DNA from 2 places in the Streptomyces sp. P5F9 genome. Region 1 is predicted to be linked to the other one. Evidence: riboswitches for the same ligand, from Rfam matches in the RefSeq annotation. Region 1 holds a riboswitch; the other holds the start of a gene.
What was found. A riboswitch is a leader RNA that binds a small molecule or an ion and turns the genes downstream of it on or off. The one in region 1 is predicted to bind S-adenosylmethionine.

Region 1 (10,081 bases):
GGTCGACGAACTGACCTGGCTGAGCGCCATCGTGGCCGACAGCGGCCCCCCATCGGAGGACCCCCGGGCCTGCGACGCCGACGCCCACGCCGTACGGCGTGCGGCGGCCACGGCCCTGGACGAGGCCGCCGACATTCTCGACGCCCCACGCAACGCGCCCGACGCCCTCCGCGCCGCCCTGGCGAACCTGCGCACGGCCATGGACGGCATGGAGGCCCGCGCCACCCACCGACTGCCCGTGCACCGGCCGAAACCCGGCACGGAGCCGGAGGTCCGCGCCTTCATCGCCACCCTCGACCTGTCCTTCCGCGCCCAGGAACTGGGGTTCGCCACCCTCCAGATCGCCGGCAACGTGGACCTGGCCGCGGCCGCCGAGCGCCGCAGCTGGCCCGAGCGGCTGCTGGGCACGGAACCCGGCGCACTGACCCAGCCGCTGGCCTCCGCCGCCGAGCGCGCCGCCGCACACCTGGAACCGCGCTCGGTCTGGCTGCACAACAGCCTCCGGGGCGCGCTCGGCCTCGGCATCGCCGTGGCCCTGGCGAACGCGACGAGTGTCCAGCACTCGTTCTGGGTGCTGCTGGGAACCCTGTCGGTGCTGCGTTCCAACGCGCTCAACACCGGGCAGAACGCGCTCCGTGCCCTGGGCGGCACGCTGGTCGGTTCGCTCATCGGGACCGGACTGCTCCAGCTCATCGGGCACCACAGCACCGTGCTCTGGTTCCTGCTCCCCGTCGCCGTACTCGTCGCCGGCATCGCCCCCGCCGCCATCTCGTTCGCGGCCGGTCAGGCGGCCTTCACCGTCACCCTCGTCATCCTGTTCAACATCGGCCAGGACCCCGACTGGCACATCGTGCTGCTGAGGATCGAGGACATCGCCCTCGGCTGCGGGGTGAGCGTCCTGGTGGGCCTGTTCTTCTGGCCGCGGGGCGCCGCGGCCGCCGTCGACCGTGCGCTGTCGGCGGCGTACACCGAAAGCGCCCGCTACCTGGCCGACACGGTGGAGTACGCGGCGAGCCGGTGCAGCATCGGCTGCATTCCGACCGACGCCCCGGTGGAGGCGGGCCGGCAGGCGGCCGCCGCGGCCCGCCGGCTCGACGACGCCTTCCGCGGCTACCTCGCCGAACGCGGCGCCAAGCCGGTACGCCTGTCCGACATGACCACCCTGGTCACCGGGGTCGTAGGACTGCGCCTCGCCTCGGACGCGGTACTGGAACTGTGGCAGCGCAACGGCGGTGAGGAACGGATCGAACCCGATCGCTCCGAGGCCCGGCTCACGCTGCTCGACACGGTCGGCCGGCTGTCCGGCTGGTACCGGGACCTGGCCGCGGGACTCGGCCGGCACACCGCCGTGCCCGCTCCGCTGTCCCGCGACCCAGACGAGGAGGCACGCCTGGTCCACTCCCTGCGCCGCGATCTGCGCGGCGACGACGGACACGCCACGGCGACAGCGGTCCGCATCATCTGGACCGCCGACCACCTCAACGCGGCCCGCCGCCTCCAGCCCAGCCTGGCGGCCGCGGCGAAGCCGAGCGATCCGGCACGTGAGGCGAGGATCGATCCACCTCACCCCGGGTAGGGAACGGCCTCGCGCGCCGACCGGAGTGCCATCGCCCACCAGGCCAGCTGGTCGAGCACAGTCCGGGCGTAGGTGGCGGACCCGGGATCGAGCGGACGGCCGTCCTGCCACGAGGTGAAGTAGTTCGGGAAGGCGAGACCGTCGCGAACCGTCACCGCGTGCAGTTCGGTCAGCACGTTCTCCAGGTGCAGTACCGCGTGCCGGCCACCCGCGGCACCGCCGTAGCTGACGAAGGCGACCGGCTTGGCCGCCCACTGCGTGAAGTGCCAGTCGATGGCCGCCTTCAGCGACGCGGGATAGCTGTGGTTGTACTCCGGCGTGACCACGACGAACGCGTCGGCGTCCGTCAGTGCCGCCGTCAGCGCCGTCATCCCGGCCGGGCGAGGGTAGTTGGTGCCGGCGTGCTTCGGTGATGCCGCGGGCAGCGCCAACGGGACGTCGAACTCGGCCAGATCGACGACTTCCACCTCGAAGACACCGTGCAGACCGGCCTGTTGGGCCACCCACGAGGCAACGACCGGGCCGAACCGTCCTTCACGCACACTTCCGACGATGATCACGAGCTGAGGTCTGTTCTCCATGCCCGCCACGATCGGACGGCGCCGCGCTCCCAGCCAGACCGTGCTCAGGCTGGCCCCCGCAGGGCCACTCCGAGCACTCCGCGACGAGCGGGCAGCGCCGTAAACTCACGCCATGGGTTCGCCGTTGGGGGATTTCATCCGGACCAAGCGAGACAGCATTCAGCCCCAGTCGCTGGGGTTGCCCGATCGCGGCCGCCGCCGGTCACCCGGCCTGCGGCGCTCGGATCTCGCCGCGCTGGCCGGCATCAGCGTCGAGTACCTGACGCGCATCGAGCAGGGCCGCGACCGCAATCCCTCGGTGGCCGTGGTGCGCTCGCTCGCCGACGCGCTCGGCCTCAACGCGTCGGAGCGCGACCATCTGCGCTACCTCACGAAGATCACCGGCGGCGAATGCTCAGCCCACACGCGACCGGGGCCGCCGCCCCGCGAGATCCGTCCGTCCATCCTGCGGACGCTCCGCCTCCTCGAACCCGGAATCGCCCTGGTCACCAACCGACTTGGGGACGTCCTCGCCCACACCAGCGGCTACGAGTCGCTGGTACGCGGGACCGGACTGCTCGACACCGACACGCCGAACGTCACGCGCTACGTCTTCACCGACCCCCGCGCACGGACGTTCTTCACGGACTGGGACGACGTCGCGGACGAGCAGGCTTTCGACCTGTGGCTCGGACCGACCGTGGGGAACTCCGAATGGTTCACCACGGAACTCGCGTCCGTCGCCGGCCCCGACTTCACGCGCCGCCTGAACCGGCATGTGGTTCCGCGACGCGGGACCCTCCGCCTCGCCCACCCGTCCGGGTGCGCACTCCACCTGCTCCGCGAGACGCTCGAACTCCCCGCGGACGCCCAGCAGTTGGTCGTCCTGCTGCCCGCGGACGACAGCACGGCACAGGCCCTCGACGAACTCCGCCGCCGGTCGCACGGTCGGCTCCGGGCCATCTCCTGACACCCCCCGGGCCCCGGTGGACGGCCTGTGGTGCCGCTTCGTCGCTGGGCAGTAGCGCGCCCCGTACCAGGTGACATGGCTGATCCGACCCGGCCGGGGTAGCCGGGACAGTGAACGGTTCGATGCTCGTCGGACCGGAGGAGAGGAGCGTCATGCCGCGCGTAATGGAGCGTATCAAGCGGTTCGCCAGGAGCCCCCAGGGGCGACGCACGGCGGACCAAGTACGCCGAGCCGCCGCCGACCCGCGCCGCCGGGCCCAGGCCCAGCGCCTGCTGGCCAGACTTCGCGGCCGCGGCTGAGCCCACCCGCTCCACGCCGACGGACTTCACGGGCGAGCCAGTCGGGCGGCACACGCTACCGAGGGAGGATTGATCGCTGTGGAAGGTTCGTCGCTCCGGGCAGTGGGCTGGGCCCGCACCCTGCCGTTGGACAGCGAGGTGAAGTCGGCCCGGGACTGGGCGCGCAAGCATCTGGAGGCGCTCGACTGGACCGCCACCGCCCCGGAAACGGTGGATGCCGTACTGCTCACCGTCTCCGAACTGGTCACCAACGCGCACCGGCACGCCCACAGCAGCGCCCAGTTGGTGATGACGTGCGACGACCACTGCCTGCACGTCTCCGTCCACGACAAGTCCAGCGACCTGCCCACTCCGCGCGAGGCGAGCACGGAACGCCTAGGCGGACGCGGAATGCTCCTCGTGGATGCGATGGCCGACACCTGGGAGTCGCACTCCTGCCCCCACGGCAAGTCGGTCAGTGCCTGTTTCCATGTGCCAGGCCCTTCGGCGCCGTCGCGGGGCCGTTGAACCGGCATACGTCCACACCAACGGCCCGAAAAACTCCGGGGGTTCACGATGAAGCGGTACGTCCTCACCGGTGCGCCCGGCGCGGGGAAGACATCGATCCTCCGTCAACTCCAAGAACGCGGATTCGACGTCGTCGAGGAGGCGGCGACCGCGATCATCGCGGACGGGCAGGCCGCAGGGCACCCCGAGCCCTGGGCCCGGGCCGACTTCGTCGAGGAAGTCGCCGCCCTCCAGCGTCGACGGCAGATGTCGCCCACGACGGGAGACGCGACCGTGCAGGTCTACGACAGGTCTCCGATCTGCACGCACGCTCTCGGCGTCTACCTCGGACGCCCCGTCCCCGAGACGCTCTCCGCCGAGATCGACAGGATCACCCGCGAGCGGGTCTACGAGCAGCAGGTCTTCTTCGTCCGCACGATCGGTTTCTGCCGGCCCACCGCCGCACGCCGGATCAGCTACGAGGAGTCGCTGGAGTTCGAGCGGATCCACGAACAGAGCTATCGGCGGTTCGGCTACGACCTCGTGGAGGTGCCGGCCGGCGAAATCGCCGATCGGGTGGCGTTGATCGCGGAGACCATGGCGCGGCTCTCGGCGTGATGACCCCGCTGACTTGGGGCGCATTGACATTCGGGTCGATGCCTCAGAAACTCGATCACATGACCAAGGTCCTGCTGCTCACCAAGGAGCGCTGCGTCGACCTTGTCCGCGTGTCCAGCGCCCTGTGTTGATCCCCTGATCCACGGCTCGCAGATCCACAGATCCACGCCGCGTTCCCCTCCGCCCGGCTGACCTCAGCCGCGGTTCGAGGGACGCCCCTGCACTCACCGACCCGGACACCCCTAGGTTCGTCGTCGGTCACGCTGCGATCGGAAGCACGATGAGCCCGGAATTTCTCTGGTACATCCCCAACACCGTCGAGCCGGGCCACCGCGGCGACGACACGACGGACGGCTGGGGCTCCATCGAGTACTCCACCGACCTCGCCCGCACCGCCGAGCGACACGGGTGGGGCGGCGCGCTCCTCGGTACCGGGTGGGGCCGCCCCGACACCTTCACCGTCGCCACCGCGCTGGCCGCCCGGACCACCACCTTCAAGCCCCTGATCGCGATCCGTCCCGGCTACTGGCAGCCGGCCCACTTCGCCGCCGCAGCAGCGACCTTGGACCAGCTCAGCCGCGGCCGGGTCCTCGTCAACATCGTCGGCGGCCTCGACCACCTGGCCGCCTACGGCGACACCCGCAGCGATCCGGCCCAACGCTACGCGCGCACCCAGGAGTTCCTGCGTCTCGTACGGCGGCTGTGGACCGAGGAGGACGTGACGTTCGCCGGTGAGCACTTCCAGGTGAGCGGCTCCACGGTCGCGCCCCGCCCCTGGACGACGGCCGGCAGAGCACATCCGACGCTCTACTTCGGCGGCGCGTCCGAGGCCGCCGAGCGGGTGTCGGCGGCCGAGGCGGACGTGCAGCTCTTCTGGGGCGAACCCCTTGCCGGGCTCGCCGAACGCATCGACCGGCTCAGGACGTTGAGCGACCAGGTCGGCCGCCGGCACCGGCCGCTCGAATTCGGCCTGCGGATCACCACCGTGGTGCGCGACACCACGGAGGAGGCGTGGCGGGCGGCGGAGGAAAGGGTCGCCCGCATGGCGGCGGGCTCGGCCGACGAGCTGACCTGGACGGGCAACCGGAAGACGGCCGTCGGACAACAGCGGCTCTACGACCTCGCTGCCGGCGGTGAGGTGCTCGACACCTGCCTGTACACCACGCCGGGCAGGTTCGGCGGCGGGGGAGCGGCGACGACCTGGCTGGTCGGCTCCGCCGCCGACCTGGCCACGGCGCTCGACAACTACCGCAAGCTCGGCATCACTCACTTCGTCCTCTCCGACACCCCCTACAAACAGGAAATCATCCGCGTCGGCGACCAACTCCTGCCCCGGCTGCGCTGATCCGCGTGCTGCCGAACGCCGTCCTCATCGTCATCGGCGGGCTCCCCGGCACTGGGAAGACCACGCTGTCCCGGCTCCTGGCCGCACACGTCGGGGCGGTGCACCTGCGCGTCGACACCATCGAGCAGGCACTCGTCCGCTCCGGCCAGGCCCAGCACCCTGTCGGGCCGGCCGGATACGTCGTCGGGTACGCCCTGGCCGAGGAACACCTCCGGCAGGGTCTCACCGTGATCGCGGAGTCGGTCAACCCGCTGGCCGTCACCCGCGACAGCTGGCGCGACGCGGGAGCCCGGGCGGGCATCCCGGTCGTGGAGGTTGAAGTGATCTGCTCGGATCCGGCCGAGCATCGGCACCGGGTGACCTCCCGGTCGGTCGACATTCCCGATCTGCCGCTTCCGGACTGGCAGCAGGTCCGCCGCCGCGACTACGAACCCTGGAACCGTGACCACATCACCCTCGACACCGCCGGACAGGGACCGCGGGAATCGCTCAACTCCCTTCTCCACCACCTCGATCGACTCCGGCTCCTGCCGCGGCGGTGAGCGCTTTCCCCTCGCACCGGTGCGAGGCCCGGGGACGTCTTGACGCAGGCAGAGCAGTCGATCTACGGTGAGCGCGAGCTACGAGTTCCGGTGATCAAGCCCTGGCTGGCCGGACGGCAACCCTCGACGCAGTGGGGTGCCCCAGGTGACGGCTCGGCGGATGTTCCTGTTCTGCAAGTGCGTTCCCACCGGCCTCAGTTGCCGGCGACACCCCTAGGAGGACGACGTGGCAACCGGCCTCGTGCTGTGCTCCCGGCGTCATGTGGATCTGCTGCTGGTCTCCAGCTGTCTCTGTCACAGCTGACCCGCTCCTCGCGCAGCACTCTCACCTTCACCCTCCCCCTTCACGCGACAGCGCGCGCCCGGCATGTCCTGCCTGCCGCACCCCTTTCGCGCACCCACCATGCGGAGACAGAGACCAGCCATGGCACACTCCAGCACCGTCAGACCGCTTCGACCCCTCGGCGCCCTGTCCCTCGGCACGGCGTTCTTGGTCGCCCTCACCGGCTGCACCAGCAGCAAGACGTCCACCGGCTCCGACGGTCCGACGATCACCGTCGGCACCACCGACCAGGTGACCAGCCTCGACCCGGCGGGCGCCTGGGACGCGGGCTCCGGCACCATCGAGAGCGAGGTCTACGCGACCCTCCTCAGCGTGAAGAACGGCGCCACGGAGGTCTCCCCGGACCTCGCCACCGGCATCGAGCTGACGGGTCCCAAGCAATACACGGTGACGCTGAGGAAGGGCCTGAAGTTCGCGAACGGCCACCGACTCACCTCCTCCGACGTCAAGTTCAGCTTCGACCGCACACTGAAGATCGCCGACGAGAACGGCCCCTCGTCCCTCCTGTACAACCTCGCCTCGGTCGCCGCCCCGTCACCGACCACGGTCGTCTTCACCCTCAAGTCCGCCGACGACACCCTGTTTCCGCAGGTGTTGTCCACGGCGGCCGGCTACATCGTCGACGAACAGACCTTCCCCGCGGACAAGATCCTCGACGACAAGGCCATCGTCACGGCCAAGCCCTGGAACGGCCCGTACGGCGTCACGGGCTACGACAAGAACTCGCTGGTCTCCTTCACCGAAAACAGCGCCTACGGCGGCCAGTTGGGCACCCCGAAGACCAAGAACATCCAGCTCAAGTACTACACCGACGCCAGCAACCTGAAGCTCGACGTCCAGCAGGGCACCGTCGACGCCGTCTACCGCACACTCACCACCGCCGACCTCGACGACCTGGCCAAGAAGAAGGACATCAAGGTCCACACCGGTTCCGGCAACGGCATCCGCTACATCGTCTTCGACTTCCAGACCCAGCCCTACGGCACCAAGACCAAGGACGCCGACAAGACCAAGGCGCTCGCCGTCCGTCAGGCCGTGGCCGACTCCGTCGACCGGGCCCAACTCGCCCAGCAGGTCTACAAGAACAGCTACCAGCCGTTGTACAGCTCGGTGCCCGACGGACTCACCGGCGCCACCGACTCCTTCAAGTCGCTCTACGGCGACAAGAAAGGCGGCCCCGACAAGGCAGCGGCCGCCGCACGGCTGAAGGCGGCGAAGGTGACCACCCCCGTCACCCTCAACCTGCAGTACAACAGCGACCATTACGGCTCGTCCTCGGCCGACGAGTACGCGCTCGTCAAGACCCAGCTCGAAGCCACCGGCCTGTTCAAGGTGAACCTCCAGTCCACCGAGTGGACCCAGTACGGCAAGGACCGCGTCAAGCACCTCTACCCGCTCTACCAACTCGGTTGGTACGCCGACTACTTGGACGCCGACAACTACCTCTCGCCCTTCTACTCCGCCAACAGCTGGGTCGCCAACGGCTACGACGACCCCGCCGTACGGGCGCTGATCCAGAAGGAGGAGACCGAGACCGACGCGGCCAAGCGCGCCGAACTCCTCAAGCAGGCGCAGGACAAGGCCGCCGCGCAGGTGCCGCTGCTGCCCCTGCTCCAGGGGTCCACCGCGATCGTCACCCGTACCGATGTCAGCGGTGTGCCGGACGCGCTGACCAGCGCGTACACCTTCCGCTGGGCGGGACTGTCGAAGAAGTGAGCGCCCTGACCCAGGAGACGACCCCGGGCGTCGTCGGCACCCCCGCCGACGGCGCCGCCGGGTACGGACTCGCCCGCTACCTGGTGGTCCGCTTCCTCCTCATCATCCCCACCGTGTTCATCCTGGTCAGCCTGGTGTTCTTCCTGATGCGTGCCACCGGCGACCCGATCAGCGCCGCGTTCGGCGACCGGCTCACCCCGGACCAGCTCCAGGCGAAACTCCATCAGGCGGGCTACGACCGGCCGTTGCTCACCCAGTACCTCGACTATCTGAAATCCCTGGCGACCGGCGACTTCGGCCGCACCGTCACCGACAACGAACCGGTCACCCATGTCCTGGGCACCTACGGCGCCGCCACCGTCGAACTCGCCTGCTACGCCCTCCTCGTGGCCCTCGCCGTCGGTGTACCGCTGGGCATGGTGGCGGCCTCGTACCGCGACCGCGCGCCCGACGCGGCACTGCGGCTCTTCGCCGTCCTCACCTACGCCACCCCCGTGTTCTTCGTGGGGCTACTGCTGAAGCTGGTGTTCGCCATCCAACTCGGCTGGCTGCCCGCCTCCGGACGGGCGAGCACCGACGTCCAGCTCTTCCTCCAGAACCAGACCAGCACCACCGGCTTCTACCTCGTCGACGCCCTCCGCAGCGGCGACGGAGCAGCCGTCACCGACGTGCTGAAACACGCCGTACTGCCCGGCGTGGCACTGGGGCTGCTCGTCGCCGGCATCCTCCTGCGGCTGGTCCGCACGAACCTGATCGGCACCCTCGGCGCCGACTACGTCGAGGCCGCCCGCTCCCGAGGCGTCGCGCCCTTCCGCCTGGTCACCCGGCACGCCACCCGGCCCGCCCTGATCCCCGTCGTCACCGTCCTGGGACTCCAGGTCGCCGGACTGCTCGGCGGAGCGGTGCTGACGGAGACCACCTTCGAGTGGAAGGGCCTCGGCTACGAACTCGCCCACTATCTGACGGTCCGTGACTTCCCGGCGGTGCAGGGCATCGTGGCCCTGTTCGCCGTCGTCGTGGCGGTGACGAACTTCCTCGTCGACGTGGTCGCGGCCCTCATCGATCCCCGAGTGAGGTACTGAGCCGTGGCCCAACTCCTCGTGCGGCGGCCCACCTTGCTGTCCGACCGCATGCGCGCACGACTTCACACCGGCGGTTCGATACAGCGCGCCATGCTGCTCACCGGCGCCGTACTCACGGTGCTGTTCGTCCTCACCGCCCTCCTCGGACCGCTGCTCGCCCCCTACGGATACGCACAACTCCAGGACGGGGGAAGGCTGTTCGGCTCGCAGCAACACCCCAGCGGCGCCCATCCGCTGGGCACCACCATCGCCGGGTACGACGTGCTCTCCCGTACGGTGTGGGGCGCCAGGACCGCGCTGGAGATCATCCTCGCCGCGCTGCTGCTCTCGGTGATCCCCGGCACCGTACTGGGGCTGGCCTCCGGCTATCTCGGCGGGCGCCTCGACCGGCTGCTGGTGGGGCTGGCCGACGCGCTCTACGCGTTTCCGCCGCTGCTGCTCGCCATCGTCATGTCGATCGTGATCAGCGGCGGACAGTCGAGCCTCGTCGGCGGTCTCGGCGCGGCGGCCTGTTCGGTCGCCGTGGCGTTCGTACCGCAGTACT
Region 2 (5,926 bases), on a different contig from region 1:
GCCCCGTTACGTCATGCTCTGTAACCGTGATCAGCACCTGGGGCTCGGCCCTCGTCAGGACGTTCCGCGGCACCTCGGCGCCCATGACCTACGTCCTGATCGGCCTGTGCTGCCTGATCTTCGTCCTCGGCCCGGCCTCGGGTTTGGTCCCGTCCTACGGCACCGGGGACGCGCTGCTCGCCGTACAGCGGGCGTACTTCCGCCGCTGGGGGGTGGTTCCGGCCGAACTGTTCGACCACCCCACCCGAGAGGCCCTGACCCCGGTCACGGCCCTCTTCATCCACGGCAGCTGGATCCATCTCCTCGGCAACATGCTCTTCCTCTACGTCTTCGGAGCGATGACCGAGGAACGGCTGGGCCGTGTCGAGTTCACCCTGTTCTACCTGGGCTGCGGCTACCTGGCGCTGCTGGGCTACGCGGTGGCCAACGCCGACTCCGAGCAGTCCCTCGTCGGCGCGTCCGGGGCGATCTCGGCGGTCCTCGGGGCGTTTCTGTACTTGTTCCCCCGGGCCCGCGTGACGAGTCTCCTCCCCTTCCTCTTCTTCCTGCCGCTGCGTTTCCCGGCCTGGGTCGTCCTGCCGTTCTGGGCGGCCCTGCAGTGGCTCGCGGCGGGCCGGGCCGCGCAGGGGCCGGGGGTGGCGTACCTCGCCCACCTGGTGGGCTTCACGCTGGGCTTCGGTTACGCGTGGGTGAGATTCGGTCGTACCACTAGAGTTGGGGCCGCCCCAGTAACGGTCCCCGAGGGAGAGAACCAGCCGTGATCACCGCGATCGTCCTCATCAAGACCAGCGTGGACCGGATTCCCGAGATCGCCGAGTCGATCGCCGCGCTCGAATCCGTGAGCGAGGTCTTCTCCGTCACCGGGACGTACGACCTGATCGCGATGGTCCGGGTCCGGCAGCACGAGGACCTGGCCGAGGTGATCCCCGGGCGGATCAGCAAGATCCCCGGGGTCGAGGGGACGGATACGCACGTGGCGTTCCGGACGTACTCGCAGCATGACCTTGAGGCCGCGTTCGCGATCGGGCTGGACTCCTAGCGGGCGCCCAGCCGCTTCCCCAGGGCGACCAGCGCGCCCCGGTTCACGACCTCCCAGGCCGGCAGCTCGGTGCGGTGACCATCACCGCCCCGCAGGTCGGCCCACCGGTGGGCCGACAGCCCGCCCGGGCCCCGCTGCCGGACGTGCTCGACGACGGACCGTATCCGCTGGTTCTCGGCTCGGTCCTGGTCCGCCGAGCCGACCTGGATCTGCCACTCGTCGACGATGAAGGCCTGTTCCACCCCGTCGGCGATCCGCCCAGCGACGGGGCCGCCCGTCGGAGACCAGGACGAGCCCCTCCTCGTACAGCTGGACCGGCCTGCCGCCGAGGAGCCGCGGCAGCCGTCGTACGACCGCCTGGGTCAGCGGTTCGCCCAGTCCCGTCGGAGTGCCCACCCCCGGATGGTCACACGGCAGGCACGCAACGGCCGTCCTGCGTACGGTAGTTCCACTTCGCGCCGTCGGTCACGAGCTCCCGTACGGCCGTGATGAAGCGCTCGACGTGCTCGTCCGGGGTGCCCGCGCCGAAGCTCACGCGGATGGCGTTGAGGGACTTCTCGCCCGGGGCCGCCTCCGGGGCGCCGCACTCGCCCTGGGTCTGGGGGTCGCTGCCCAGCAGGGTGCGGACCAGGGGGTGGGCGCAGAAGAGGCCGTCGCGGACGCCGATGCCGTACTCGGCGGAGAGGGCGGCGGCGAAGTGCGAGCTGTTCCAGCCGTCGACGACGAAGGAGATCACGCCGACGCGCGGGGCGTCGTCGCCGAACAACGACAACACGCGCGCCTCCGGGACCTCCGCCAGGCCCGCCCGCACCTTCTCGATCAGGTGCTGCTCGCGGGCGACCAGGGTGTCGAAGCCCGCCTCCGTCAGGGCCTTGCAGGCCGACGCGATGGAGTAGGCGCCGATGACGTTCGGGGAGCCGGCCTCGTGGCGGGCCGCGCTGTCGTGCCACTCCACGTCCACCCCGCCGTCCTCGCGCCGCGTGACCTTGCGGCTGGCGCCGCCGCCCGCGAGGTAGGGGTCGGCCGCCTGGAGCCAGTCGGCGCGGCCGGCCAGGACGCCCGAGCCGAAGGGGGCGTAGAGCTTGTGGCCGGAGAAGGCGATCCAGTCGACGTCGAGGTCCTGGACGGACACCGGGTGGTGCGGGGCGAGTTGGGCGGCGTCCAGGACGATCCGGGCGCCGTGGGCGTGAGCCGCGGCCGCCAACTCCCGTACCGGCCACAGCTCGCCGGTGACGTTCGAGGCGCCGGTGACGCAGACCAGGGCCGGGCCGAACGGGTCACGTTCGGCGAGGGCCCCCTCCAGGGTCTCGACGGCCTGGCCCGGGGTGCGCGGGGCGTTGAGGTAGGTGACCTGGGCGTCCTTCCAGGGGAGCAGGGACGCGTGGTGCTCGGTCTCGAAGACGAAGACCTGGCAGTCGGCGGGGAGGGCGGCGGCGAGGAGGTTCAGGGAGTCCGTCGTGGAGCGGGTGAAGATCAGCTGGTCGTCGGGACGGCAGTCCAGGAACTCCTCGACCGTCCTGCGGGCGTTCTCGAACAGGTCCGTCGACAGCTGCGAGAGATAGCCGGCGCCGCGGTGCACGCTGCCGTAGTACGGGGCGTAGGCCGCCACGTCGTCCCAGACGCGCTGGAGGGCGGGGGCGCTGGCCGCGTAGTCGAGCGCCGCGTAGGTGACTTCGCCGCCCGTGACGAGCGGGACGGTGACATCCCGGCCGAGAACGGGCAGCGGGGCGCACGTGGTCGTGGCGGCGGCAACGGTGGAGACAGACATGGCGAACTCCCGTGAGAGGCAGGCGAATTCACTGCGCGAGCGGACATGGCTCCGGCGCAGGAAAGGGTGAAAGGGGATGTGCGGAGTGGGGGCTTCGCGCCCTATCGCATTCGCTTGCTCACAGAGAACTCCCTCGATGACCAGGACCCCTGGTGTCTTTCGAGGGGCCCGCGCTTGCCGCAGACCTCGCTGCCTACGGCCTGGTCTTCACCCGGGGCACCCCGCCACGGACGGAGGGTTGCCGGACAGTCGGCCGGGGCCTCATGACTGTCACTCATGACCTGGTCGAAAAATTTACGCGAGGTGATCGTCGTCCCGCAACCCGTGTCCGGATCGCGGGACGACGACCGCCGTACCGCTACGCGTTGCTGGCGGCCGCCCAGCGCTCCAGCGTGCGCTTGGCCGCCCCCGAGTCGATCGACTCCCGAGCCTTCTCCATCCCGGCCCGGATCCGGTCCACCAGCGGCCCGTCCCCGGCCTCCAGCGCCACCAGGGCAGCCGCCGAGTTCAGGAGTACGGCGTCCCGTACCGGGCCCGTCTCGCCGTCCAGGAGACGGCGGGCGACGCCGGCGTTGTACTCGGGGTCGGCGCCGCGCAGGGCTTCCACGGGGACCAGTTCGAGGCCGACGTCCCTCGGGTCGAAGGCCTCCTCGGTGACCTTGCCGTCGCGGACGATCCACACCCGGGAGGTGGCCGTGGTCGTCAGCTCGTCGAGGCCGTCGTCGCCGCGGAACACCAGCGCGGAGGAGCCGCGTTCGGCCAGCACGCCCGCGATGAGCCCGGCCATACGGGTGTCGAAGCAGCCGACCGCCGACGAGGTGACCTTGGCCGGGTTGGTGAGCGGGCCGAGGAGGTTGAACGCGGTCGGCACCCCCAGGTCCCGCCGGACCGCGCCCGCGAACCGCATCGTGGGGTGGAACTTGGCCGCGAAGCAGAACGTGATCCCGGCCTCCTCCACCACCTGCGCGACCCGCTCGGGCGACAGCTCCAGGTTGATGCCGAGCCGCTCCAGCACGTCGGAGGAACCGCTCGCCGAGGACGAGGCCCGGTTGCCGTGCTTGACGACCTTCGCGCCGGAGCCGGCGATCACGATCGCGGACATCGTCGAGATGTTGACCGTCTTGGCCCGGTCGCCGCCCGTGCCGACGATGTCGACGGCCGGCCCCGGGATGTCCAGCGGCTTCGCGTGGGCGTACATCGTCTCGACGAGGCCGTTGATCTCCTCGACGGTCTCGCCCTTGGCCCGCAGCGCCACCAGGAAGCCCGCGATCTGGGCGTCCGCCGCCTCACCGCTCATGATGCGGTCCATCGCCCACGCCGTGTCGGCGGTGCCGAGGTCCTGTCCGGCCAGCAGCGCGCTCAGTACGTCGGGCCAGGAACGGGCCGCCGCGGTGTCGCCTCCAGCGGGGGTCACAGCGCTCATACGGCCGCTCCTGGGTGTCGTAGAAACCTGCTTCGAAAGACGTGCCCCACCCTATCCAGCGCGGGGCACGGCGAAGGGCCCCGTCCGGTGTTCGGACGGGGCCCTTCGACTGTGGCGTGGCGACGCCTCAGCGATCAGTGGTGGCCGTGGCCGCTCGTGATCTCCTTGTACTCCTCGACGGTGGGCTTGGGGATCTGGGACTCCTCGCCGTAGTACGCCTCGCTCAGCTTGGCGCGCAGCTTCTGGGAGCCCTTCACCTTGCGCTCGACGCCGTTCTCGTCGACCGTCGCACCGATCGCGGCCGGCTCGTACTGCTCGTGCGCGGTGAGCGTGTGCAGCGCGTCCTGGCTGAGCGGCTCGTGCACCTCGATGAACTCACCGTGCGGCAGGCGCTTGATGATGCCCGACTCGCGGCCGTGCAGCACCTTGTCCCGGTCGCGGCGCTGGAGACCGAGGCAGACCCGCTTGGTGGCGATGAAGACCAGCACCGGCACCACGAAGAAGCCGACGCGCACGAACCAGGTGATCGAGTTGATCGACAGGTGGAAGTGCGTGGCCCAGATGTCGTTGCCGCCACCGATGAGCAGGACGAAGTACCACGAGATCCACGCGGCACCGAAGGCCGTACGGGTCGGGACGTTGCGCGGGCGGTCCAGGATGTGGTGCTCGCGCTTGTCGCCGGTGACCCAGGACTCGATGAACGGGTAGACCGCGATCGCGACCAGGACCAGCGGGAAGATGACCAGCGGGATGAACACGCCCAGGACGAGCGTGTGACCCCAGACGTTGATCTCCCAGCCCGGCATGACACGGATCAGGCCCTCGGAGAAGCCCATGTACCAGTCGGGCTGGGCGCCCGTGGACACCATGTCCGGACGGTACGGACCCATGGCCCAGATCGGGTTGATCGAGGCGATCGCCGCGACGGCCGCGATGACACCGAAGACCAGGAAGAAGAAGCCTCCGGCCTTGGCCATGTAGACCGGCAGCAGCGGCATGCCGACGACGTTGTTGTTCGTCTTTCCGGGACCCGCGAACTGCGTGTGCTTGTGGTAGAAGACCAGGATCAGGTGGCCGACCACTAGGCCGAGCATGATGCCCGGCAGCAGCAGGATGTGGATCGAGTAGAACCGTGCGACGAAGTCGCCGCCCGGGAACTCGCCGCCGAAGAGGAAGAACGACAGGTACGTGCCGACGATCGGCACGGACAGGACCGCGCCCTCCATGAAGCGGACACCGGTGCCGGAGAGCAGGTCGTCCGGGAGCGAGTAACCGGTGAAGCCGGTGAACATGCCCAGGACGAACAGCAGGAAGCCGAACAGCCAGTTGACCTCACGCGGCTTGCGGAACGCGCCCGTGAAGAACACCCGCATCATGTGCACGAACATGGCGGCGAGGAAGATCAGCGCCGCCCAGTGGTGGATCTGACGGATCAGCAGACCACCGCGCACATCGAAGGAGATGTGCATCGTCGAGTTGAACGCCTCCGACATCAGCTGCCCCTGGAGCGGGACATAGCTGCCGTGGTACGTCACCTCGTTCATCGACGGGTGGAAGAACAGCGTCAGATACACACCCGTGAGGATGATGATGATGAAGCTGTAGAGGCAGACCTCACCCAGCATGAACGACCAGTGGTCGGGGAAGATCTTGCGCATGTTGGACTTGGCGAGGGAGTAGATCCCGAGCCGTCCGT

Region 2: another riboswitch for S-adenosylmethionine. It lies ahead of AC31A1_RS16850 (aminotransferase class V-fold PLP-dependent enzyme); the one in region 1 lies ahead of AC31A1_RS00270 (ABC transporter substrate-binding protein).

Annotation. Positions count from the first base shown of each region.
Region 1 covers NZ_JBXVPZ010000001.1:46,050-56,130, forward strand. The annotation lists gene AC31A1_RS00235 (FUSC family protein) at 1-1,576, shown strand, start outside; gene AC31A1_RS00240 (NADPH-dependent FMN reductase) at 1,564-2,157, opposite strand; gene AC31A1_RS00245 (helix-turn-helix domain-containing protein) at 2,270-3,106, shown strand; gene AC31A1_RS00250 (ATP-binding protein) at 3,484-3,912, shown strand; gene AC31A1_RS00255 (AAA family ATPase) at 3,961-4,509, shown strand; gene AC31A1_RS00260 (LLM class flavin-dependent oxidoreductase) at 4,790-5,854, shown strand; gene AC31A1_RS00265 (P-loop nucleotide/nucleoside kinase family protein) at 5,860-6,396, shown strand; SAM riboswitch class IV at 6,473-6,582, shown strand; gene AC31A1_RS00270 (ABC transporter substrate-binding protein) at 6,821-8,455, shown strand; gene AC31A1_RS00275 (ABC transporter permease) at 8,452-9,537, shown strand; gene AC31A1_RS00280 (ABC transporter permease) at 9,541-10,081, shown strand, end outside.
Region 2 covers NZ_JBXVPZ010000087.1:9,954-15,879, forward strand. The annotation lists gene AC31A1_RS16835 (rhomboid family intramembrane serine protease) at 84-761, shown strand; gene AC31A1_RS16840 (Lrp/AsnC family transcriptional regulator) at 758-1,039, shown strand; gene AC31A1_RS16845 (hypothetical protein) at 1,036-1,281, opposite strand; gene AC31A1_RS16850 (aminotransferase class V-fold PLP-dependent enzyme) at 1,446-2,807, opposite strand; SAM riboswitch class IV at 2,973-3,089, opposite strand; gene trpD (anthranilate phosphoribosyltransferase) at 3,166-4,230, opposite strand; gene qcrB (cytochrome bc1 complex cytochrome b subunit) at 4,365-5,926, opposite strand, start outside.